Regions from separate parts of the Bacillus sp. CPT56D-587-MTF genome, predicted to be linked through region 3. Evidence: predicted binding sites of a transcription regulator. Region 3 holds the regulator's gene; each other region holds the start of a gene.
What was found. Region 3 encodes Rex, which represses fermentation and respiration genes when NADH is low (regulators of the CRP and FNR family bind a similar motif). Its sites were predicted from a motif close to TTGTGAAATATTTCACAA; they were not measured.

Region 1 (8,232 bases), 3.9 Mb from region 3:
TGCTAATAATTCTTCCTTCTTCTGCTTCCGTTATGTATGGAAGAACCGCACTTGTCGTATTAAATACGCTGCTTAAATTCACGTCAATTACGCGCTCCCAATCTTCACGATTTAACTTTTTGAATGTACGGTCTCTTGTAATACCAGCATTATTAACAAGAATATCAACTTTACCAAAATGATTCACAGTTTCTTCTACAAGTCGGTTTGCATCTTCTACTTTAGAAACATCCGCTTGCACTGCATAAACGTCATGTCCGTCTTTTCCTAATTCATTTACTAAATTTTCAGCTGCTTCTTTACTGCTATTATAGTTAATAACTACTTTCGCTCCCTCTTGTGCTAATGCTACTGTAATTGCTTTTCCAATTCCTTTTGCTCCACCTGTTACGATTGCTACTTTTCCATTTAATTGAACCATTTCTTTTCCCCCTTAAATGAATTTGTGAACGATTGTTATGAATCATTTTGGTACTCATACTATAGAGTCCATATATAATTATGTTTCGCTGTTTATACGTGAAAAGAGATTCTCCCTCTCTCTTTTATCTGTTATAAACAAGCGCTTTTATCATTTTTTATTTTCTGGTTTATTCGCAGGCTTTACCTCTTCTTTTACAGGTACTTGTAGTTTAGCTAGTACTGCATTTTGCTTTTCTAGCAATTCTAAAATTTGATCTACTTTTGTTTCAAGCGTACGAATATCTTGTTTTACTTTCGTTACATCACGCTTTAATGTAGGAGCTTGCCCTAAAGAATCTACTTTCTCCTCTAGAAACTCCTCAATGTTATCTACTTTATTTTCTAAGTTAATAACAAGCGTAGCCACTCTTGCGATATCCTCTTTCGTCGGCACATTTACTTGTTCTAAATAGTTTTTTGTCGTATCATTTAATGCTTTTTGATAAAACAAATTCAAATCTAGAACGCTGCCCATCCAAGCAGAATATTCTTCTGTTTTAATTGTTTCATTGAGCGCTTTTCCCCAAAATGTTTCGGTTTGTTCATAAGCATTTTTCCATGCTTGTAGTGGATCGAATTTTTGATCAATCACTTTACCTACACTCCCTTTTTCGTTTTTGAAACAATTCAACCTATTCACTATTTTCTAATATTCTGAATAAAACTTCAAGTCTATATTTTATTTTTTTCTATTTTCTAACAAATGTGTTGACTTTAAAAACAGATAGGTGTAAATTGCACTTATAAGCAAAAAATTCCATCTAACTGATTCATGAGGTGATGCACAATCATGCTACAAAATGAACCAGAACAACGCGAAAGTTTGGAGAGCAACCAAGCGAAACAACCAAACTCCATGCCAAAAAACTTCTTAGTTCCCTTCTTACTTCTCTGTCTAAAAGACTGGAGTCTTCATGGTTACAAACTTATTCAAATGCTAATGGATATCGGCTTTTCTTCTGTTGACCAAGGTAATGTTTATAGAACACTACGCAAATTAGAAAAAGAAAACCTTATTTCTTCTACTTGGGATACAAGCGATGGAGGGCCGGCAAAAAGAATTTATTCTTTAACTGAATATGGAGAGCAATATTTAACAACATGTGCGACTTCTTTTGAACATTATCAAAATATGTTGCGAACGTTTTTCACGTTATACACCAATGCATTCTTTCCATTTTCTACTTCTCCAGAAAAGGATGAAAAGGATTCTTCATCTTCACCTGGTGGTACAGCAGAGTAATCTGCGTTCACAATATGCAAAAAAACATTTGGGGGTCAAACAATGGAAACTAAACCATACGAATTAGTCGATGCATTTTGGAAAAACTGGTCTCAATCACTTTCCCTTTTCTCTTCAGCTGGGAAGCAATTAGAGCAACTTACTTTAGAAACATTAAAACAACAACAAGACGCTTTGCATAAATTAACATCAGGAGTAGATGAACTAGAAAAAGAACTACAACAACTCACTGCTCAGTTCAATAACCAATATACAGATTACGTGAAACAATTAACTGGAAACTCCTTAAATGATCAAATTAACGAGTGGCAGGACAAATGGAAGGAACTTTCTGCTCATATGCATCAGCTTACTGTTTCTCCTACAAAAACATCATTGTCAATTCTTACCCAAACAAGCGGCCAATTTGAAGAAACAACAAAACAATTTATTGAGCAACAACAATTACAACGTGAAGAGGCTCAAAAACAGTTAGAGGGTTTTTTGGAAGAGTTCAAGTCAAAACAGTTGGAACTCGCAAAAAAGTTCGAGGAAAACTCAAAAAATCTATTTACTTCCATCAAGTAAGAAAAATGTGGGAGCTAACCGCAGCACAAACAAAACTCTTTCTTCCTCCTACTACATCAAGATGGCTAACATTTTTCGATATGGAAAAGAAGGAGGACAAAATGAATCCATTTCAAGAAGCACAAACTGTTCCGGAGCTTCGCTATGATGAGATTCAAGTCGGTGATCAAGCATCCCTTACAAAAACAATTACAGATGAAGATGTTATCAATTTTGCAAAATTGACTGGGGATGTGAATCCTATTCACATTTTAGATTCTTTTGCAAAAACGACAATGTTTAAAGAACGTATTGCTCACGGTATGCTCGTTTCGAGTTTTATTTCTACCATCCTTGGAACGAAACTCCCAGGCAAAAATACGATTTATTTATCCCAAAATGTTTCATTCCGTGCCCCTGTCAAAATCGGTGATACACTTCGCGTTGTGGCAGAGGTTATTAAGAAGCGTGATGATAAAAAAATCATTACGCTGCAAACAAACATATATAATCAATCAGATGATATTGTCGTGGAAGGAACAGCGACAATACTAAAAAAAGAGTAGCAAATTTGCTACTCTTTTTTCTATCCAAGAACTTCTAATCGCACCGATTACTTCCGCGTATGAGTACGTCGTTTCCACATAAAATAACGTTACCAGTTTAGATAAGAACTTAACTTAGCTGAACTGGACTACTCATAAGGATGTGTATCAACATGGTAAAAACAAACAAATTATTAGTTCCAGGTGCAGAACAAGCACTTGAACAATTTAAATATGAAATTGCACAAGAATTTGGTGTAAGCTTAGGATCTAATACAGCATCTCGTTCTAACGGTTCAGTTGGCGGTGAAGTAACAAAACGTCTTGTTGCTTTAGCTCAACAACAATTACGTGGATAATAATATAACATATGGCTTAGAGGCAGATATTCTCTGCCTCTTTCTATTTTCAACATACATAATGGTGCTTTTTCACATACTAATCAAAACGAAAGGAGCGATCTGTAAAATGAAACGGATTAATATTAGCATGAGCCCTCCCCGCGTTCTTACTTTGTCTTTTCTTGTATTATCAGTTGTCGGCACATGTTTATTAAAACTACCCATTGCTACGACAACGTCCATTTCATGGCTCGATGCCTTATTTACAACCGTTTCCGCTTGTACTGTTACTGGGCTTGGTGTTGTAGATACTGGAAAAGTATTTACTTTGTTTGGACAATGTGTCATTTTAACGCTTATACAAGTTGGCGGGCTTGGCATTATGAGCTTTGCTGTCTTAATTGCGATTATGCTCGGAAGAAAAATCGGTCTTCAAAATCGGATTTTACTGCAACAAGCATTAAATCAAACGAATATCGGCGGCATCATCCGTCTTGCCAAAGCATTATTTTTATTCTCTTTTACAGTCGAATGTATCGCTACTATAATTCTTTCTTTTGAATGGGTACCAAAATATGGGGTTATGAAAGGGATCTATTATAGTTTTTTCCATTCAATCTCAGCCTTTAACAATGCTGGCTTTTCTGTGTGGAGCGATAATTTAATGTCCCATTCTCATAGCATTCTTGTCAATCTCGTCATTTCCTCTCTCATCATTTTAGGTGGAATTGGTTTTACAGTAATCGTAGACATAAAAAGAAAGAAAAACTTTAAAAACCTTACACTACATTCAAAACTTATGCTCTCTTCTACTCTAATCGTCAACATTATTGCTACCCTTTTTATTTTTATATTCGAGTTCCATAACTCCCTTTCTATGAGAGGTTTTACCCCATTTGAAGAAGAATTGGCCTCTTATTTTCAAGCAATTTCAACGCGAACTGCCGGGTTTAATACTGTTGATATTTCTACATTGTCAAAACCTTCTCTCCTATTAATGATGCTCCTTATGTTTATTGGTGCTGGTAGCGCTTCAACTGGTGGTGGAATTAAGTTAACAACATTTTTAATCATATTTTTTGGCGTATTTAAATTTTTACAACAACAAGAGGATATTGTCGTATTTAAAAAATCCATTAAAGATACTCTCATTGTCAAATCATTAACCATTACTATTATTTCCATTTCATTTATCTTTTTTGCTATTTTAATTTTGAGTATTACTGAGCGAGTTCCTCTATTGATGAGTGCTTTCGAAGTATTTTCAGCATTTGGGACTGTTGGCCTCAGTATGAATTTAACACCCCACTTAACTATAATCGGAAAAGCTATTATTATCTTTATGATGTTTTTCGGGAAAATGGGTCCTTTAACATTGGCTTTTTCATTTGCTCGTAAAAAGAACCTGAAAATAAAATATCCGAATGAAGATATTTTAACAGGTTGACAACCGTATAAATTATCCATATAATGAGAATACAATAACATATCTCCAAAGGGGAGTAGCGTCCAAGAATATTTCTTGGAAACAAAGTCGTCATTACGTAGAACTTAGTTCTTCCGGCTTTGTTGGCATTTTTTATTACATATGTCTAGCAAGACCTTTGCCTATTAACGGCAGAGGTCTTTTTTGCATTCACTTCCAGATTTTTCCAAAGTTAATAGGCAGGAGTATGGGGAAACTAAATAGTGGGGAAATTCTTCACTTATTTAGAACTTATAGAAATGAGAGGAGAATGTACATGGATGTATCATTATTATTGGAGTATGGTTGGGTATTACTCATCCTAATTGCACTTGAAGGGATTTTAGCGGCTGATAACGCTCTTGTTCTTGCAATTATGGTAAAACATTTACCAGAAGAAAAACGAAAGAAAGCACTATTTTATGGATTAGCGGGGGCATTTGTTTTCCGATTTGGATCGTTATTTATGATTTCGTTCTTAGTCGATGTATGGCAAGTGCAAGCAATCGGTGCCATCTACCTTATGTTTATCGCTGGTAATCACTTATTTAAAACATATGTTAAAAAGAATACAGATGAAGAAACAGAAGAAAAAGAAGCAAAGAAAAAACAAGAGAACTTTTGGTGGACTGTATTTAAAGTTGAGGTTGCTGATATCGCCTTCGCAGTTGATTCAATTTTAGCTGCTGTTGCACTAGCAATGACTTTACCAAAAACAGGATTAGGTACAATTGGTAGTCTTGATACTGGGCAATTCGCTGTTATCTTTGTAGGTGGACTTATCGGATTAATCATTATGCGATTTGCAGCAACTGCTTTCGTACAAATCTTAAAACGTAAACCAGGACTTGAAACCGCAGCATTCTTAATTGTAGGTTGGGTTGGTGTGAAGCTAGCAGTTTATACATTAGCACACCCTGCATTAAATGTAATTCCACATTCATTCCCAGAATCCACTCCGTGGAAGCTTACATTCTGGATTGTATTAGTCGGAATCGCAGTTGGTGGTTGGTTCTTCTCAAAAGAAGTAGAAGTAAAAGTAGAAAAGAATTTAGACGAAAAAGCGCTGTAATTACAGCGCTTTTTCTTTTTTCTTTCTTCCTCTCAATGTCCAGAAAAAATTCCATTATACTACCTTTTGTAAACGTTTTCTTAATGTATGTATGTCCTTTTTGTGAAACATTGCACAAACTTATTGAAAGTGAGAACAATTCCATGTACTTTATTCATATAAGGAGTATTTATAGAAGATTTACTAAAGGAGCGTATTACTCATGCTAGAACAAGGACTAGATTATGTTGTCAAACTGGCTAAAAGCAAAAAGAAAATACTAGATACAAACCCAATGCAATATTTCATTCGTGCTGCACTTGCGGGTATTTATATCGGTTTTATTATTGTACTATGTTTTAAATTAGGTAACTTTTTTCACATTGCAGATTCACCAGCAACTTATTTAGCTGCTTCTATGTTTTTCGGGATTGCTCTCGTACTTATTATATATGGCGGTGCTGAATTGTTTACTGGGAACACAATGTACTTTACTGTAGCAACTTTAAGAAAAGAAACAACGATTTCTGATACACTACGTAACTGGGTTGCTTGTTATGCAGGTAACTTAGCCGGCGCGTTATTCTTTGCCTTACTATTTTACGCAACTGGAATTTTTGAAGCAATTGATCACGGTCACTTAATGAATAAAGTCGTTGAAGGAAAGATGAACACACCTACAATGCAGTTATTCTTTAAAGCCATTTTATGTAACTGGCTCGTATGTCTTGCTTGTTTCTTACCTTCTCAGGTTAAAGGTGACACAGCAAAAATAATAGTCATGATGCTACTTGTTTTCACATTCTTCTTATCTGGTTACGAACATAGTATTGCAAACTTATCACTCTTTGCTTTATCTTTAGTTTCACCGCATCCTGAGACAATTTCTTTTTCAGGTGCTATTCATAACTTAATTCCTGTTACAATCGGTAACATTATTGGCGGATCAGTATTTGTCGGTATGGTATACCACTACTTAACAAAGAAAACACCTGAAGTTCAACAGGAAGAAACTGAAATCGCAGTAGCTCAACAAGAAGAGATTATTCCTTTACAAGCACATATGAAACACTAAAAACTCCAAAGTTTTACTTTGGAGTTTTTAGCTTCCCACGTATTTAACAACAAGGTGAGGATTAATTTCTCCTTCTTCCTTTCCCTTATCCATTCTCTGTTTCATCTTGTGCATACCGATGACATCATTCGTATGAAGGTGAATTTCATTTACATATAATCCCTCTGTACAAAAAGCTTCTACAAAATCTAGTCCATTTTTTGCTCCCCAGCCCATATTATAATCAAGGGAAAGAATATTCACATCATAATCCCGAACCATTTGCAAGGCACATTCTACTGTAGTTGCGGACACATACCCGAACGGGCAACTTCTTTGATCATCCATATATACGTTCATTTTCGATTCCCTCTCTAATTTGAATAAACAGCTAATACATAGCACATTGCCCCAAAACTAATAAAAGGACCAAATGGAATTGGCTTTCGTACTTCTATACGTTTTAATCCGATACCAATCCCGAAAAAACAAAGACTAAAACAAGATGCTAAAAATAAAACGATAAAAACTCCCTTCACTCCTACTATAAAACCAAGTAACGAAAGTAGTTTTATATCTCCTCCGCCAAGCCCTTCTGGATATATCTTTTGCATGCAATATAACAAAAGGAATATAACACCACTACCAACTATACTATCTGTCCAAGTAACTAATTGTACAAAAACACTTTCGAGAATGAGTAAAACCGCAAACGAAATTAAAATACAATCAGGAATTAACATATATAAGTAATCTGTAACTGAAATAATAAGAAGTAGCGAAAAAAGGGATAAAATGATAATAAGTTCTCGTTCTATTCCAATCATATACACGGTAAGAAGAAATATACTTCCTGTTATACATTCAAATGCTACATATATAATTGGAATTTTCCTCTTACAATTCGTACAACAGCCTCTTTGTATATAAAATGAAATGATGGGGATTAGTTCTTTTGGCCTTAGCACATATTTGCAATAATAACAATGTGAACGCGGGGTAATAATAGACGCACCTAATGGAACCCTCACCGCAACTAACATAAAAAAAGAACCAAACACCATCCCTGCTAACAGTGCATATAAATAAGTGAACATCCCTTCCTCTCCTTTCCCAAAAAACATAGCAAAAAAAGGAGAGAACTTCTACTTCATATTATCCTTTATTCTACTAAAAAAGCAGGCCATTTTCCGGCCTGCTTTCCCCTCTTTTATACGATGAAATATACTGCTTTTAATGGTCCATGTACTCCGACAACAAGATTCATCTCAATGTCAGCCGAGTTACTTGGCCCTGTAATAAAGTTAATACAAGATGCCGCTGTCTCCCCATTTTCTACGCGTGAGTTCATATCCTGAACTGCTTGTGTAATACGAGGCACAAGTGTTTCACGTGGAATAATAGCAAAATATACAGTCGGTAAAAAGTGTAAAGAACGTCCCTGCCCTTTATGACTTTGTACAACAATTGTACCGGATTCGGCTAATGTATAATCACTAAATGCAATACCAATATTCGCTTTTTC
Region 2 (8,232 bases), 4.8 Mb from region 3:
AAGAAACTATCCTTTTGGATAGTTTTTTTTATGCTCTGAAACAAATATTTCTTTTAGAAAATGTATGTCTTACCTATCACAAAAATATCCATTTTGTATACATTAAGATGTATGGATGTAAAATTTTATAATCTAAAAATAATAGGAGGAGAAGTGTATGTGTCTGTTCAGAAAATATTGGCATAAATTATCAAGATTGTTTAATAGACAATTAGATTATTTTTTAGATAATAAGTTATTGCCTGCTGTGGAAAGACTTTTATTTTCACAAAACTTCGCGAGATTTATTCAAAGAAACTCTAAGCAAGCTACGGAAGAAGTTATTGAATCAAGTAGATTTCAATCTATTATTTGTAACATTTTAAAAGAATGCAATACATCACCTTTTAAAGAAATTGCAAAGCAGTATTTAGGTAAAAACGTAGAAATTACGGTGACAGTTGGACAATTAACAGGTGTTATTGTAGCAGTTGGTGATGACTTCTTAACATTGCAAGAAGGAATAGGAACAGAGGTTTTATTACCATTTATAAGTATTATATCAATTAAAGAAGCGTAAGAAAGGAGACTTATATATGTTATTTACTGATGAATTACGTAACCATGTTGGCGAACTAGTGCAAGTTGTGACAGCTGTAGAAATCATTGCAGGCGTTCTTTTATCTGTGACGGATGGGGCAGTAATTGTTCGTACTTCTCCTTCTTATGGACCACCAGAAGATGTAGTTGTGCGTATTCCTATTATTGCTTATGTTCGCTTGGAAGGGTAAGAGTGATACAAGTATGAGAGTGTCAGTTGTTATTCCAGTGCATAATGAAGCAAGTACTTTATCAAAAGTTTTAGTAGAGGTAAGAAAACTCGAACCATATGAAGTTATCATAGTAGATAATGGATCTACAGATGGGACGAAGGAAATAGCATTACAGCATAATTGCCGTGTGATTTATTATAGAGATTCTCTTGGTAATGATGTGGGACGGGCAATTGGTGCTAGAGAAGCAAAAGGTGAGATTGTTTTGTTTTTAGATGGTGATATCGTCATGAAAAGTGAAGAATTATACAATTTTATTAAAGGAATACGACAAGGGCATGAGATTGTTTTAAATAATTTAACATGGTCCGTTTACTTGAAGATGAGACCGCATTATACGACGGTTGGAAAATATATGTTAAATCGTTATTTGAACAAGAAAGAGTTTGTTGTAGGATCTTTAATTGCAATACCACATGCGATAAGTCGTAAAGTGATTGAAAAACTGGGGTGGTGGAATTTAGCAGATCCAGCATTATTTCAAGCGATGGCGATGTCTAGAGGAGTAGATATTTCTGATATGGCTTCAGTTGATGTCATCTACACAAATAAAGTTCGACCTGTGCATACTGGTACATCACCTGGCTCTCCTTATCCGAAAGCGACTAGTCGTATTATGGGTGATCATTTGCGAGCTTTACAATACGTAATCGAAACATATGGTAAACGCGGTGGTTTTTCAGAGAACAATAGAGATAGAGAGTTTGTAGGAAAGTATAAACCAGTTTTATTACAAAAGAATAAAGCGAAATATAGTGCCATTATCCCAGTATCAGAAGAGAAAATAACCATAAGGTCTGTTATAAAAGAAGTGAAAGAAGCAGGTGTAGATGAAATTATAGTTGTCGCGAATGGAGCAGATGTTGAGACTGTTAAACAGGCAAAGCTAGAGAATGTTATTGTTGTTGAATTTACGAAGGCGCTTGGACATAATGTAGCAAGAGCAATAGGTGCCATGCATGCTACGGCAGATATTTGTTTATTCGTTGATAGTGATCTTGTTATTCCAGCAAAAAAACTCACTCTATTTTTACATGCTGTTGAAGATGGAAATGACGTGGTGTTAAATGATTTACAATGCTTATTAGATATGTTTCATCCAGCAGATCCAATTAGTATGGGAAAATACTTTGTGAATTTGATAGCGAAACGACCAGATTTATGGAATAACTCACTAACTGCTGTACCACATGCCATTCATAAGAAGGTAATAGAGAAAATAGGATATGATTCCCTTATCATTCCGCCATTAGCACAAGTGAAAGCTATTTTAGAAGGATTCTCTATTACAACAGTAGAGTTAGTAGATGTTATAAAAACAAATCGCGTACGTCCAGAGCAACACGAATTTGTAAATGGGCGTATTTCAGCATTTGATCGTATTTTCGGTGATCAACTTGAAGCGGTTGCGTATTTATTACAATGTACGGACGAACGTGGTGGTTTTACAGATGGAGATAGAGATAGAGATGTAATTCAACAATTGAGAAGGGAAGAAGAGAATACAAATGAATAGTAGTAAAGTAGCTATTATTGGGCTAGGGTATGTTGGCCTTCCTTTAGCGGTACATTTTGCAGAAAGAGGGCATACAGTACTTGGATTAGATAAAGATATTAGAAAAATAGACTCAATTATAAAAGGAGAAAGTTATATTCCGGATGTTTCTTCTAAAGAGTTACAAAGTTTATTGACGAAAAAAAAATTAACAGTAAATACACCGGATCAAGGCATTGCTGATTTTCAAAATAGTGATTATGTTATTGTCACTGTCCCGACTCCAATTAATGAACAAAGAGAACCAGACTTAAGTGCCCTCATTTCAGCTTCGCATTATATACAACAAAACCTTCAAAAAGGACAAACCTTCATTTTTGAAAGCTCCACATATCCAGGCACACTTGAAGAAGTCATCCTACCTATTATTTCTCAAAATGGTAAAAAGGTAGGGGAAGATTTCTATATCGGATATTCCCCTGAGAGAATTGATCCAGCAAATAGTCAATATTCAGTTCAAGCTATTCCAAAAGTTATTAGTGGACAAACAGAAAAGTGTAAACAAAAGGTAAAGGATTTATATAGTACCATTTTTGACGAAGTTGTACCTGTTAGCTCTCCGAAAGTAGCAGAGATGTGCAAGCTATTTGAAAATATTCAGCGCTTAGTTAACATTTCTTTAGTAAATGAACTAAACACACTATGTGAAAGTTTAGGCATTGATTTTTATGAGGCCATTGAAGCGGCATCTACAAAACCATTTGGGTTTACTCCGTATTGGCCAGGGCCAGGGATAGGGGGACACTGTATTCCCGTAGACCCTTTATATTTTCAATGGAGAATAAAAAAGAATGGGGCAATTAGTCAATTAATTGAGGCTGCACATATAATTAATGAAGAAATGCCAGAGAAAATGGTCCGCAAAGTAAAAAGTGTGGTGCAATCACCCGCAACGGTGTTAATTGTAGGGATTGCGTATAAAAAAGATGTAAATGATTTGAGAGAATCACCAGCGTTACCGATTATTCAATTATTAAGAAATCAAGGATACGAGATAGAATATCATGATCCTTATATTTCTTTCGCGGAAATTGGAGATAAGGTGTACCAATCTGTTTCTTTAGATGAAGAAAAAGTTAAAAAAGCGGATTGTATTTTAATTTTAACGGATCATTCTAATATTGATTGGAAGCTTTTTAAAGGAATGGATCGAGTAATAGATACACGCGGGATTGTAAAGAAGGTGAGTAAATGAGTAAGAAATGTTTAATTACAGGTGGGGCCGGATTTATCGGGTCGCATTTAGCTGAAGAGTTGATGAGAAGAGGTTATGAGGTCACTGTTGTGGATAACTTTTATAAAGGTAAAAATAAGTACCATAAAGAGTTAATGAAAGAAATCCGTGTTATTCCAATAAGTGTTTTAGATAAAAATTCTATTTATGAATTAGTAGATCAGCATGATGTCGTGTTTCATTTAGCAGCAATTTTAGGTGTGAAAACAACAATGGAAAAAAGTATAGAGCTCATAGAAACGAATTTTGATGGGACAAGAAATGTTTTACAAGCAGCGTTAAAAGGAAAGAAGAAAGTAGTTTTTGCTTCTACTTCAGAAGTATATGGTAAGGCCAAGCCGCCTTTCTCTGAAGAGGGAGATCGATTGTACGGGGCAACTTCTAAAATTCGTTGGAGTTATGCAGTTTGTAAAACGTTGGAAGAGACATTATGTTTAGGGTACGCATTAGAAGGTTTACCAGTAACGATTGTTCGATACTTTAATATTTATGGTCCAAGAGCGAAAGATGGTCCATATGCAGGAGTAATCCCGCGATTTATCCGCGCGGCACTGCAAGGAGAAGACATTCTCGTATATGGAGATGGAAAGCAGACACGTTGTTTTACGTATGTAAGTGATGCGGTAGAGGCAACAATTCGGGCAATGGATGAGAAGGTAAATGGTGAGATTATTAATATAGGTTCTGAGAATGAAAAGAGCATAAAAGAAGTAGCAGAAGTAATTAAAAAATTAACGAATTCTTCTTCGAAGATTGTCCAAGTGCCTTTTGAAGAAGTATATCCTCATGGTTTTGAAGAAATTCCAAATAGAAGACCAGATGTAACAAAATTAAAAGAGCTTGTTCAATTTCAGGCGAAAGTAACGTGGGAAAACGGATTGAAGGAAACGATTAAGTGGTTTCGTGAACAAAACAATGGCTAAGTCATTATCTGTTATTATTCCTGCATGTAATGAGGTCGATACGATTTCAGACGTTATTCAATCGGTAAGACCATTAAATCCAGTAGAAATCATTGTAGTAGCAAACGGTTGTAATGATGGAACAGAAGATGTTGCAGATCGTTTAGGGTGTAAAGTAATCAAGCATACAGAGCTACTAGGGAACGATGTTGTACGTGCAGTCGGCGCAAAACATGCGATAGGTGATGTATTACTATTTATAGATGGTGATTTTGCTATTCCAACTTCAAAATTAAAATTATTCCTTAATCCGATTTTATACGATCAGGCAGATGTAGTTTTAAATAATTTGGATGCATTATTTTTAAAAAGGCAAAAAACCACTTCTATTACAGTATGGCGCCAAATATTAAATGCAATGTTAGAGCGTGAAGAATTAAAAATGAATTCTTTATTAGATGTACCTCATGCGCTGACGAAAGAAGTCGTTCAAAGCATCGGATATGAATGTTTTGTTAATCCTATTGTGGCTCATTTACGCCTAGTTCAAAGTAAATGGAGAATTAGTCGTCATTGTGCTATTGACGTTATTACGCCGAATAAATTTCGTCCATTCCAGCATGCTGCATATGGGACAAATCTTTCCCAATCTGAAAAAAGAATGATAGGTGATCATATAGAAGCAGTAGCAGAACGGATATTAAGCAGTGATGAGCGCGGAGGATATTATGATGGAAATAGGAAAAGGGATAGTGTCTATCATACTTTAAGTTTTGAAGAGTTTTATCAAGGGTGGGGTGTTACATCTGATTTCTATAAAGGAAAGCAACTATCGGTTGTTATTCCCGTACAAGATGAAGAGAAAACAATTGGAAACGTTATAGAAGAGCTTCGCAAAATTGAACCCTTCGAAATTATCGTTGTCGTAAATGGTTCGTCAGATAAAACGAAAAAAATTGCAAAAGACAAAGGGGCAACGACAATTGTATATAAAGAAGCACTCGGAAATGATGTGGGGCGCTCACTTGGAACGTATTTTGCAAAAGGAGAAATTGTGTTATTTATAGATGGCGATTTTGTTATTCCAGCGAGTGAGCTATATCCTTTTGCGAAAGCTATTGCAGATGGAACAGATGTTGCATTAAATGATCTAAATCATTATTTAGATTTAAGAGTACCGCTTCATCTTGTAACTGCATTTAAATATGCATTAAATTTAGCTTGTGATAGAAAAGATCTAGGCGTAGGCTCTCTTATCGCTGTACCGAATGCGTTTAGCCGTAAGTGTTTGAAAGAAATTGGGTATAGATCTTTACTGGCGCCGTGTGTAGCCCAAGTGAAAGCTATTCTTTCAGGATTTGAAGTTGCATGTGTAAGTCGTGTTGAGGTCGATAAGATGAACCGTATTCGTCCCAGTGAACATTTTGCTAAAATAGGTCATCCACCAGCTGTACTTCGAATTATAGGTGATCATATAGAAGGACTAGATCAAATAATTGCATTAACAGACAATCGTGGCGGATTCTATGATGGCAATAGAAAAAGAGATGTTTTATAGAAGTAACAAAAAAAGTGTACAACATGTGTACACTTTTTTGTTCTGTTATAAAAACTATAACAGATTAGGAGATAAGAGTGTTACAGCTCTACAATGGGTATTGTTCTTATATTACAAAATAGGACTCGTATATAAGGATACCAAAAAAATACAATTAAGGAAAGGGTTAATTTTAAAGACTTTTAAATGAAGTTAACACTATATATATAGTAGTTTGCTCAACATTTCACAAACATGTCACAACTATTTCGTTCACTTTCGTAAAAAAGTAGTATTCTAAGTGTGTAAGCTGTTATATAAAAAATCTTAGTCCTGTACTAATCAAAAATGGAGGAGATTAGGATGACTCAAGTATTAGAAAATGTTAAAAACGCATGGGAAAACTTTAAAGGTGAAAAATGGAAAGCAGAGATTGATGTTCGCGATTTCATTTTAAATAATGTAAACGTTTTCGAAGGGGACGAATCTTTCTTAGCAGAAGCAACTGAAGCAACGAAACAACTTTGGGATCAAGTAATGGATTTAACAACGAAAGAACGTGAAAACGGTGGCGTTCTTGATATGGATACAAAAATTGTTTCTTCTATTACATCACATGACCCAGGATACTTAAATAAAGATATTGAAAAAGTAGTCGGTTTCCAAACTGATAAACCATTTAAACGTTCTTTACAACCATATGGTGGTATTCGTATGGCAGAACAAGCTTGTGAATCTTATGGATACGAAATGGATAAAGAACTTAGTCGTATTTTTAGAGAGTGGAGAAAAACTCATAACCAAGGTGTATTTGATGCATACACACCAGAAATGAGAAATGCACGTAAATCAGGTGTTATTACTGGTCTTCCAGATGCATACGGACGTGGACGTATTATCGGTGACTATCGCCGAGTAGCGTTATATGGTATTGATCATTTAATTGAAGCGAAAAAAGCTGATTTGAATTTAACTGGTGGTGTAATGAGCGAAGATACAATGCGTTTACGCGAAGAGTTATCCGAGCAAATGCGTGCACTTCAAGAGTTAAAAGAAATGGCTGCTTCTCATGGCTTCGATATTTCTAAGCCAGCAACAAATGCACAAGAAGCATTCCAATGGTTATACTTCGCATACCTTGCAGCGATTAAAGAACAAAACGGAGCTGCAATGAGTCTTGGACGTACTTCTACATTCTTAGATATTTACATTGAAAGAGATTTAGCAAATGGTACTTTAACAGAAGAAGAAGTACAAGAAATTGTCGATCACTTCATTATGAAATTACGTCTTGTGAAATTCGCAAGAACACCTGATTATAATGAATTATTCTCTGGTGACCCAACTTGGGTAACTGAATCTATCGGTGGTATGGCATTAGATGGTCGTCCATTAGTAACAAAGAACTCATTCCGTTTCTTGCATACATTAGATAATTTAGGACCAGCTCCAGAACCAAACTTAACTGTTCTTTGGTCTAAACAATTACCAGAGAACTTTAAAAACTACTGTGCGAAAATGTCTATTAAAACATCAGCAATTCAATATGAGAATGATGACATTATGCGTCCTGAATACGGCGATGATTACGGTATTGCATGTTGCGTATCTGCAATGAGAATCGGTAAACAAATGCAGTTCTTCGGAGCTCGTGCAAACTTAGCCAAAGCATTATTATATGCGATTAACGGTGGCAAAGATGAAAAGTCAAAAGCACAAGTTGGTCCTGAGTACGCACCAATTACTTCTGAAGTATTAAATTATGAAGAAGTTATGCATAAGTTTGATATGACAATGGAATGGTTAGCGGGTCTATATTTAAACACATTAAATGTTATCCATTACATGCATGATAAATATAGCTATGAACGTATTGAAATGGCACTTCATGATACAAACGTTCTTCGTACAATGGCAACAGGTATCGCTGGTCTATCTGTAGTAGCAGATTCATTAAGTGCAATTAAATACGCAAAAGTAAAACCAATTCGTGATGAAAATGGTATTGCAGTTGACTTCGAGATTGAAGGAGATTTCCCTAAATACGGTAACAATGATGATCGTGTAGATGAGATTGCTGTAAATCTTGTAAAAACATTTATGAATAAACTTCGTAAACATAAAACATACAGAAACTCTGTTCATACAATGTCAATCTTAACAATCACATCTAACGTTGTTTACGGTAAGAA
Region 3 (8,232 bases):
AAGAACTGCTTCCATTTTGTCAGAATCAGTAATCATGTAAGGAGATGCATAGCCACGATCAAATTGCATACCTTCTACTACGTCTAATTCTGTTGTAAATCCTTTAGACTCTTCTAAAGTAATAACGCCGTCGTTACCAACGCGCTCCATTGCTTCAGCGATTAATTGACCTACTTCTTCGTCAGCTGCAGAAATAGCAGCTACTTGTGCGATAGAAGATTTGCCTTCGATTGGTTTAGAAATCGTTTTTAATTCTTCAATTGCAGCAGTAACAGCTTTTTCGATACCTTTACGAAGACCCATTGGGTTCGCACCAGCTGTTACGTTTTTAAGACCTTCACGAATCATAGCTTGCGCTAATACAGTTGCAGTTGTTGTTCCGTCACCAGCTACGTCATTTGTTTTGCTAGCAACTTCTGCTACTAATTTCGCACCCATGTTTTCGAATGCATCTTCTAATTCGATTTCTTTTGCGATTGTTACACCATCATTTGTAATAAGTGGTGAACCAAATTTTTTCTCAAGTACAACGTTACGACCTTTTGGTCCAAGCGTAACTTTTACTGCGTTTGCAAGAGTGTCGACACCGCGAAGCATCGAACGACGTGCTTCTTCACTAAATTTAATATCTTTTGCCATAATAATTGACCCCCTTGGATTTTTTAAGATTTATATAATTAACCGATAACTGCTAAAATGTCACTTTCACGTAAAATCAAGTAGTCTGTACCTTCATATTTCACTTCAGTACCTGCATATTTTGAGAAGATGATAAGATCACCTGCTGCTACCTCTAAAGCAACACGCTCACCATTCTCAAGCACTCGACCAGTACCTACTGCAACAACTTTACCCTCTTGTGGTTTTTCTTTTGCAGTATCTGGTAATACGATACCACTTGCTGTTTTTTCTTCTGCTTGAACAAGCTCAATTACAACGCGATCACCTAATGGCTTTAGCATGAACAATAACCTCCTCATTTTGTTATGTAAATTTCTTTTATTAGCACCCAAGTCATCCGAGTGCTAACACACTTATAATAATAAATAATCTCAATTTCTTTTGCAAGTAAAAAAATCATAATTTTTTCGCAAATCACTATATAAACTTTCTATATACAATACTGCCTTTACTATATGAATCGTTGTTTCCACTGCTCGTATGTTACAATATGAAAGGACACCCTAAGTTGTTTTCGCTACACATACAACTTTCTCCTGTCTTCTATTATAATTTCAAATAAGGATTTACGAAAAAAACATAATTCAAGAGGTTTATATCGTAGGTAGCATATTTACATGTTATCCTAACTTATCTCATACACTATAGTTAGAAAGGATGGTTAAACCATTTGAAGAAACAATACTGGTGGATTATCATTACATACATTTTAATGCAGTTATCTGGCGTTGTTGGATTACCACTTCTCCTAAAAACAGGACTCTATGATAATAGAGGATTTACCATTGAAGAAAAAGGACAAATCATAACGGGACACTGGGCAATCATTAGCTTCTTTATTGCATTATGTATCGTGCTTTGGTTACTTAGAACAGATATTCGTGACAGGCATTTAGATCCAATGCGCTCTTCTGTTCCAGCTACTATTGGATGGATTTTTATCGGGTTCTTCTTAGCAATCATCTCACAATCCATTGCAGGTATGATTGAAATGTATGTATTTGGGGTTCCACGTGGATCTGAGAATACAGACAGACTGATGGACATCGCAAGAACGATACCTTGGTTCCTTATTGTTGTATCTATAATTGGACCTATCTTAGAAGAAATCGTATTTAGAAAAATTCTATTCGGCACGCTTTATAAGAAGTTTAACTTCTTTATCGCAGCTATCATTAGTTCGCTTGTATTCGCAACAATTCATTTTGATTTTACTCACTTATTGGTATACACTGCTATGGGGCTCGTATTCGCCTTCTTATATGTGAAGACGAAACGTATTATCGTTCCGATTGCAGCTCATGTTGCGATGAATACATTAGTCGCTATTGGGCAAATTTTTATGAGCAATGAACAAATTCAAGAAATGATTAAAGAAGCTGAAAAAATGCAAGGCTTTATCGGAGGATTTTTTGTATGAGAAACTCACCATTGTTCATGGCTGCACTATACTTCCTTCTTGGATGTATCTTTACACGCTTCGCCATTACGAACGTGACAGATACAATCTGGAATATGTGGACAATACTATTTGCAGTTATGGCAACAATTGATTTTAATTTGGCACTTCGCCTTATATTAGTTAAATTCACAAAGAAGAAACAATAATAAAACGCAGAGGTCGCTTCCTCTGCGTTTTATTGTGGATAGTTTTTCAAAAAGTAAACTAATGTTTGTAACTCTACAGCTAAGTCAATATGATGAATTCTAATATTCTCTGATACGTTTAATCGCGCTGGTGTGAAATTCAAAATACCGTGCACGCTTGTTTCAGCTAATCTATCTGCTACAGCTTGTGCTACTGTAGCCGGTACTGTTAATATTGCCACTTGTATATCATTTGATAATCTCTCTTCTAATTCATCTAAATGATATACAGGAATGCCCCCGATTTCTGTTCCAACTTTCTCTTCACTAACATCAAATGCCATTTCAATTTTTGTATTATTGTTTTTCGTGAAATTATAATGTAAGAAAGCGGTCCCTAAATTACCTACTCCAATAAGTGCTACACGTGTTATATCATCTTGATCAAGTGTTTCGCGGAAAAATGATAATAAATAATTTACGTTATATCCATATCCCTTTTTCCCTAACGCTCCAAAATACGAAAAATCTCTTCGTATTGTTGCGGAATCTACTTTTACTGCCTCACTCAATTCGGCCGATGAAACACGCTGCTTACCAGAAAGAGATAAGTTTTGGATAAATCGATAGTATAGAGGCAATCTTTTAGCAGTGGCTTGTGGAATCTTTTGCTGATCCATATGACCTCTCCTCTCTTCCTATCTTTATTCATATACTTTAATCAAATACAGAAGTTTAGCACTCATTAAATTCCTTGTATAATAAAGAGAAGAAGTATTCTCTCTTTATTTTAAACTATACACTATTTTTAGTATGATTGAGAAATATAAACATGGCAAAGTTAAGAAATTATTTGAGGTGAAAACATTGATTTTATTACAAGTAAACGCGCTTTCGAAATTATACGGTGCAGAAACGATTCTTGCAAACATAAAATTGGAAGTACAAACAAAAGATCGTATCGCATTAGTTGGAAGGAATGGAGCAGGAAAATCTACATTATTAAAAATTATCGCTGGTGAATTATCTCATGATGGTGGCGAAATTATAAAACCGAAAGATGTCTCAATCGGATATTTAGCTCAAAATACTGGACTAGAAACGTCTTTAACAATTTGGGATGAAATGCTAACCGTCTTTACCCACTTACAGCAAATGGAGACAAAACTTCGAAGGCTTGAGCAAGAAATGGGAAAAGAAGAAAACTTTTCAAACGAAGCTACATATGAAAGATTGTTAGCTGATTATGACCAACTACAACTCAATTATAAAGATCAAGGTGGATATCAATATGAAGCGGATATTCGCTCCATTTTAAGCGGCCTTGGCTTCCCAGTTGAAACGCACCAGACGACGATCTCTACTTTAAGCGGCGGGCAAAAAACAAGATTAGCTCTCGGGAAATTATTATTAACAAAACCAGACTTACTTATTTTGGACGAGCCTACAAACCATTTAGACATCGAAACATTAACATGGCTTGAGCAATATTTGCAAGGTTATCCTGGCGCAATATTAATCGTCTCACATGACCGTTATTTCTTAGACAAACTCGTTACACAAGTATATGAAATTTCGAATAAAGAAAGCAGACGATTTGTTGGTAACTACAGTAAATATTTAGACTTAAAATCAGCATTATATGAGCAAGAAATGAAACGTTACGAAAAACAACAAGATGAAATCGCAAAACTTGAGGACTTCGTTCAAAAGAATATAGCTCGCGCTTCTACAACGAAACGTGCTCAAAGTCGCCGTAAACAACTAGACAGAATGGAATTATTAACGAGACCATTAGGGGATTCTAAGTCAGCATCATTCCACTTCGATATTGAAAAACAAAGTGGAAATGATGTTTTACAAGTAAATGATGCAACCATCGGCTATGATGGAAACCCTATAATTGAACATGTAACTATGCGCTTAACTCGCGGAGATAGTGTTGCTTTAGTTGGTCCAAACGGAATTGGGAAATCCACATTGTTAAAATCCATTGTGAATAAGTTACCACTATTAAATGGTGATGTTTCTTTCGGATCAAATGTATCTGTTGGTTATTATGATCAAGAACAAGCAAACTTAACATCTTCTAAACGGGTTTTAAATGAACTATGGGATGAATATCCACTGCAACCGGAAAAAGAAATCCGTACTATACTTGGGAATTTTTTATTCACAGGAGATGATGTACTGAAACCAGTATCTTCCCTTAGTGGTGGACAAAAAGCTCGATTAGCTCTTGCAAAACTTATGATGCAAAAGTCAAATTTGTTAATTCTAGATGAGCCTACGAACCACCTTGATTTAAATAGTAAAGAGATTTTGGAGAATGCTTTAATTGATTACCCAGGGACTCTTCTATTCGTCTCACATGACCGCTACTTTATTAACCGTGTAACAACAACTGTGGTTGAGTTATCAACAGAAGGTGCACAGGAATATTTAGGGGATTACGATTACTACGTTGAAAAGAAAAATGAAATGATTGAACGTGCAGAACTTGAACAGCAAGAAAGTGACGTTCCTGTTCAAAAGGTGATTGCACAAGAGAAATTAAATTATTTAGAAGAAAAAGAGCGTAAAAAACTAGAGCGTCAACGCACTAGAAAAATTGAAGAGCTAGAACAAAGTATAGTGGAATTAGAAGAAGAAATTGCTACGTTAGAAGATCAACTTTGCTTACCAGAAATATATGCAGATTATGAAAAAGCTAGTGAAATTACAACTAAAAAGCAAACGCTACAAGAACAACTTGAAACTTGTATGGCAGAATGGGAAGAGCTGCATGTATAAGCATATTTAAATAAGGAAGATGTCTCATAAGTCAGGATTTTTGACTATGTGACATCTTTTTTTAGTACTTAAACAATTTTTTGAATATATCTATCGTAACTTAGAATATACTAACGATTTTTTAAATATATCTATTGTAACCCTATATATATTAACAATTCGACACGAAATATCTTTTTAACGACAAAGATTGACAATATTAGCATCTTCTATAATGGGGAGATGTTTCAAAATGTTTTTCGGGGATATCTTCTTGCTTTTTATTTCCCGAAAAAGAACAAATTCAAAGGTCTGACATCAACCTATTTATCCACAAGTTTATACACATATCCACCTTTATAAAATAAACATCAAAATAACTTTTCCACATTATCCACAGTCAGTAAAAAAGTTATCAACATTTTATATACACAATAAAACCCACATTATCAACAGATAATATGGGTTTTATCCACAACCTGTGGTTAATTATGTGTATAACTATGCTTCAATATCTAATCCTGGATTTGCATTTAAGGCTAATGTTGCACGCTTACCTTGTTCATAAGCAATTGTCCCTGCCGCTGCAATCATCGCTGCATTATCTGTGCATAAAGATAGCGGCGGAATAATTAATTCAATGTTTTCTTTTTGTGCAAATTCCTCTTCTAATCGCGCACGAAGTCCTTTATTAGCAGCTACTCCACCAGCAAGAAGTAATTGCTTTACATTATAAGCTTCTGCTGCACGAGCTGCTTTCGTTACAAGTACATCTATTACACTTTCTTGGAAACTTGCCGCTAAATCTTCTGGTGCAATTTCTATACCGCGCTGTTTTGCGTTATGCACAGTGTTGATAACTGCTGATTTCAATCCACTAAAGCTAAAATCATACGAATCCGGTTCTAGCCATGCACGAGGCAAATCAATTGTCGGTTCTCCTTCATGTGCAAGGCGATCAATATGAGGACCACCTGGATATGGCATAGATAACGTACGAGCTACTTTATCATATGCTTCTCCAGCTGCATCGTCTCGTGTTTCACCAATTACTTCGAATGAACCATGTTCTTTCATATAAACAAGTTCTGTATGCCCACCAGATACAACAAGTGATAATAACGGGAATTGAACTTCTTTTACTAAACGGTTCGCATAAATATGACCAGCAATATGATGAACACCGACTAACGGAATATCATGTGCAAACGCTACTGCCTTCGCTGCATTTACTCCAATTAGAAGTGCTCCTACTAAACCAGGACCTTCTGTTACAGCAATTGCATCAATATCATCGAATGTGATGTTTGCTTCCTTTAAAGCTTCTTCTAACACAACTGTAATTTCTTCTACATGATGACGGGATGCAATCTCTGGTACAACGCCGCCAAAACGTTTATGACTTTCAATTTGTGATGCAACGACATTCGCAATAATTTCCGTTCCATTTTTAACAACTGCTACTGCTGTTTCATCACAACTTGTTTCAATACCAAGTATAATCGTATTTTTTTCCATTATATATTCACCCACATTACGAGACCATCTTCCTGATTGTCTGCATAGTATCGTTTACGAATCCCACCATTTTGAAATCCGTATTTTCTGTATAACTGCTTTGCTACTTCATTTGATACACGTACTTCAAGTGTCATTGTTTTTACCCCTAGTTCTTTCGCTTCAGAAATAACTGCTTTCAATAGGGCATCTCCTAACTTTTGACCTCGGTATTCTGGCAAAATAGCTATATTTGTTATATGTGATTCATCAATAATTATCCACAATCCACAATACCCGACTACACGACCATCTTTTTCTAACACAATATAATGTGCATGTTCATTCATCGTTAATTCACGGTGAAAGGCATCTGCAGTCCAAGGAGTTGAAAAAGACGCTTCTTCAATAGCTACAATTTGAGCAATATCATCAAGCTCCATCTTTCTAAATATCATATCCATCTTCTGCAAGCTCCTACTTGTTTTGACTTTCTAACCACTTTGTTTCAGCTTCAGCTAAACGAAGATAGCTTGGAACAAACGTATGCACATCTTGTTCTTCTTTTTGTAATCCTAAGAATGCTAGCTCACTTGGTCTTGGGTTATTTTTAGTAAATGGAGCGAATACAGCTTGATCACCTAAATGTTCTATAATTGTTTCTTTATGCAATTTAACATCGTTACCGATAAATAAAACAGGCTGTCCTTTATCTTTTAACATTTGCAACCAGTCTACAATAAGAATAATTCGGTCTTCTTCTATTGAAGTTAACTGCTCTCCTTCATATGTATATAACCCAGTATAAATTTGCCCACGTCTTCCATCAAATAAAGGACAAATTAACCCGTTAAAGTTAGTACCGTTTGCAGCTACTACCTCTAAACTTGATACACCTACAATTGGTATTTGAAGTGACCAAGCTAATGTTTTCGCCGCTGTCACGCCTATACGAACACCTGTATAGGATCCAGGTCCAGCAGCTACAACGATTTTAGTTAATTCCTTCGGTTTTACGCCACACTCTTTTAACAGTTTCTCTACAGCTGGCATAAGACGTACAGAATGGTTTTTTGCTAAATTTGTAATGATTTCCCCAATTACGTTTCCTTCCTCAATAAGGGATACACCCATTACGTAATTTGAAGTATCAATTGCTAGTACTTTCATCTTGTAATAGCTCCTCACATAATCTAATATAGCGATCTCCAATTGGCTCGAGTATAATTTTTCTTGTGTCATCTCCAGCATGGAATAAACTAATTTGTAACTTTTCATTCGGTAAATATGCTTCTATTAAATGAGCCCATTCTACTACCGTAATTCCTTCACCGTAGAAATATTCATCAAAGCCTAAGTCCTCTTCACTTTCTGCTAAGCGATACACGTCCATATGATATAGCGGTAATCTTCCTTTATATTCTTTGATGATATTAAAGGTAGGACTATTTACAACTCTTTTCACTCCAAGACCTTTTGCTAGTCCCTTTGTAAAAGTCGTCTTACCAGCTCCAAGATCTCCTTCTAAAATAATTACGTCTTGTGCCTCTACGAGCTCACCTAGTTTTTCTGATAACCTTTGTGTTTCCTCAGAAGATTTTGTTGTTACTTCATATTTACTCACAGACTTCACCTACTTTACTCACAATGTTCTCTGCTCTTTATTATACAGGTTTTGAATATATAAAAAAGTCC

Region 1: the regulator Rex is predicted to act here: its motif matches at 5,775-5,792, upstream of AC3WVZ_RS05390 (formate/nitrite transporter family protein).
Region 2: the regulator Rex is predicted to act here: its motif matches at 6,276-6,293, upstream of pflB (formate C-acetyltransferase).

What each region holds. Positions count from the first base shown of each region.
Region 1 covers NZ_JBYTEF010000001.1:1,030,273-1,038,504, reverse strand. Annotated here, with positions in the region: gene AC3WVZ_RS05430 (acetoacetyl-CoA reductase) at 1-421, opposite strand, end outside; gene phaR (polyhydroxyalkanoic acid synthase subunit PhaR) at 572-1,054, opposite strand; gene phaQ (poly-beta-hydroxybutyrate-responsive repressor) at 1,253-1,705, shown strand; gene phaP (polyhydroxyalkanoic acid inclusion protein PhaP) at 1,748-2,272, shown strand; gene AC3WVZ_RS05410 (MaoC family dehydratase) at 2,374-2,817, shown strand; gene AC3WVZ_RS05405 (alpha/beta-type small acid-soluble spore protein) at 2,970-3,155, shown strand; gene AC3WVZ_RS05400 (TrkH family potassium uptake protein) at 3,265-4,584, shown strand; gene AC3WVZ_RS05395 (TerC family protein) at 4,880-5,674, shown strand; gene AC3WVZ_RS05390 (formate/nitrite transporter family protein) at 5,877-6,728, shown strand; gene AC3WVZ_RS05385 (cyclic-phosphate processing receiver domain-containing protein) at 6,756-7,067, opposite strand; gene AC3WVZ_RS05380 (prepilin peptidase) at 7,082-7,804, opposite strand; gene AC3WVZ_RS05375 (LutC/YkgG family protein) at 7,918-8,232, opposite strand, start outside.
Region 2 covers NZ_JBYTEF010000001.1:84,265-92,496, forward strand. Annotated here, with positions in the region: gene AC3WVZ_RS00425 (serine hydrolase domain-containing protein) at 1-2, shown strand, start outside; gene AC3WVZ_RS00430 (hypothetical protein) at 158-559, shown strand; gene AC3WVZ_RS00435 (LSm family protein) at 576-770, shown strand; gene AC3WVZ_RS00440 (glycosyltransferase family 2 protein) at 784-2,328, shown strand; gene AC3WVZ_RS00445 (nucleotide sugar dehydrogenase) at 2,321-3,562, shown strand; gene AC3WVZ_RS00450 (UDP-N-acetyl-alpha-D-glucosaminuronate decarboxylase) at 3,559-4,524, shown strand; gene AC3WVZ_RS00455 (glycosyltransferase family 2 protein) at 4,517-6,061, shown strand; gene AC3WVZ_RS00460 (hypothetical protein) at 6,030-6,251, shown strand; gene pflB (formate C-acetyltransferase) at 6,404-8,232, shown strand, end outside.
Region 3 covers NZ_JBYTEF010000001.1:4,912,381-4,920,612, forward strand. Annotated here, with positions in the region: gene groL (chaperonin GroEL) at 1-639, opposite strand, end outside; gene groES (co-chaperone GroES) at 678-962, opposite strand; gene AC3WVZ_RS25435 (CPBP family intramembrane glutamic endopeptidase) at 1,352-2,101, shown strand; gene AC3WVZ_RS25440 (YdiK family protein) at 2,098-2,289, shown strand; gene AC3WVZ_RS25445 (redox-sensing transcriptional repressor Rex) at 2,319-2,948, opposite strand; gene AC3WVZ_RS25450 (ABC-F family ATP-binding cassette domain-containing protein) at 3,136-5,061, shown strand; gene tsaD (tRNA (adenosine(37)-N6)-threonylcarbamoyltransferase complex transferase subunit TsaD) at 5,542-6,558, opposite strand; gene rimI (ribosomal protein S18-alanine N-acetyltransferase) at 6,558-7,001, opposite strand; gene tsaB (tRNA (adenosine(37)-N6)-threonylcarbamoyltransferase complex dimerization subunit type 1 TsaB) at 7,015-7,707, opposite strand; gene tsaE (tRNA (adenosine(37)-N6)-threonylcarbamoyltransferase complex ATPase subunit type 1 TsaE) at 7,688-8,161, opposite strand.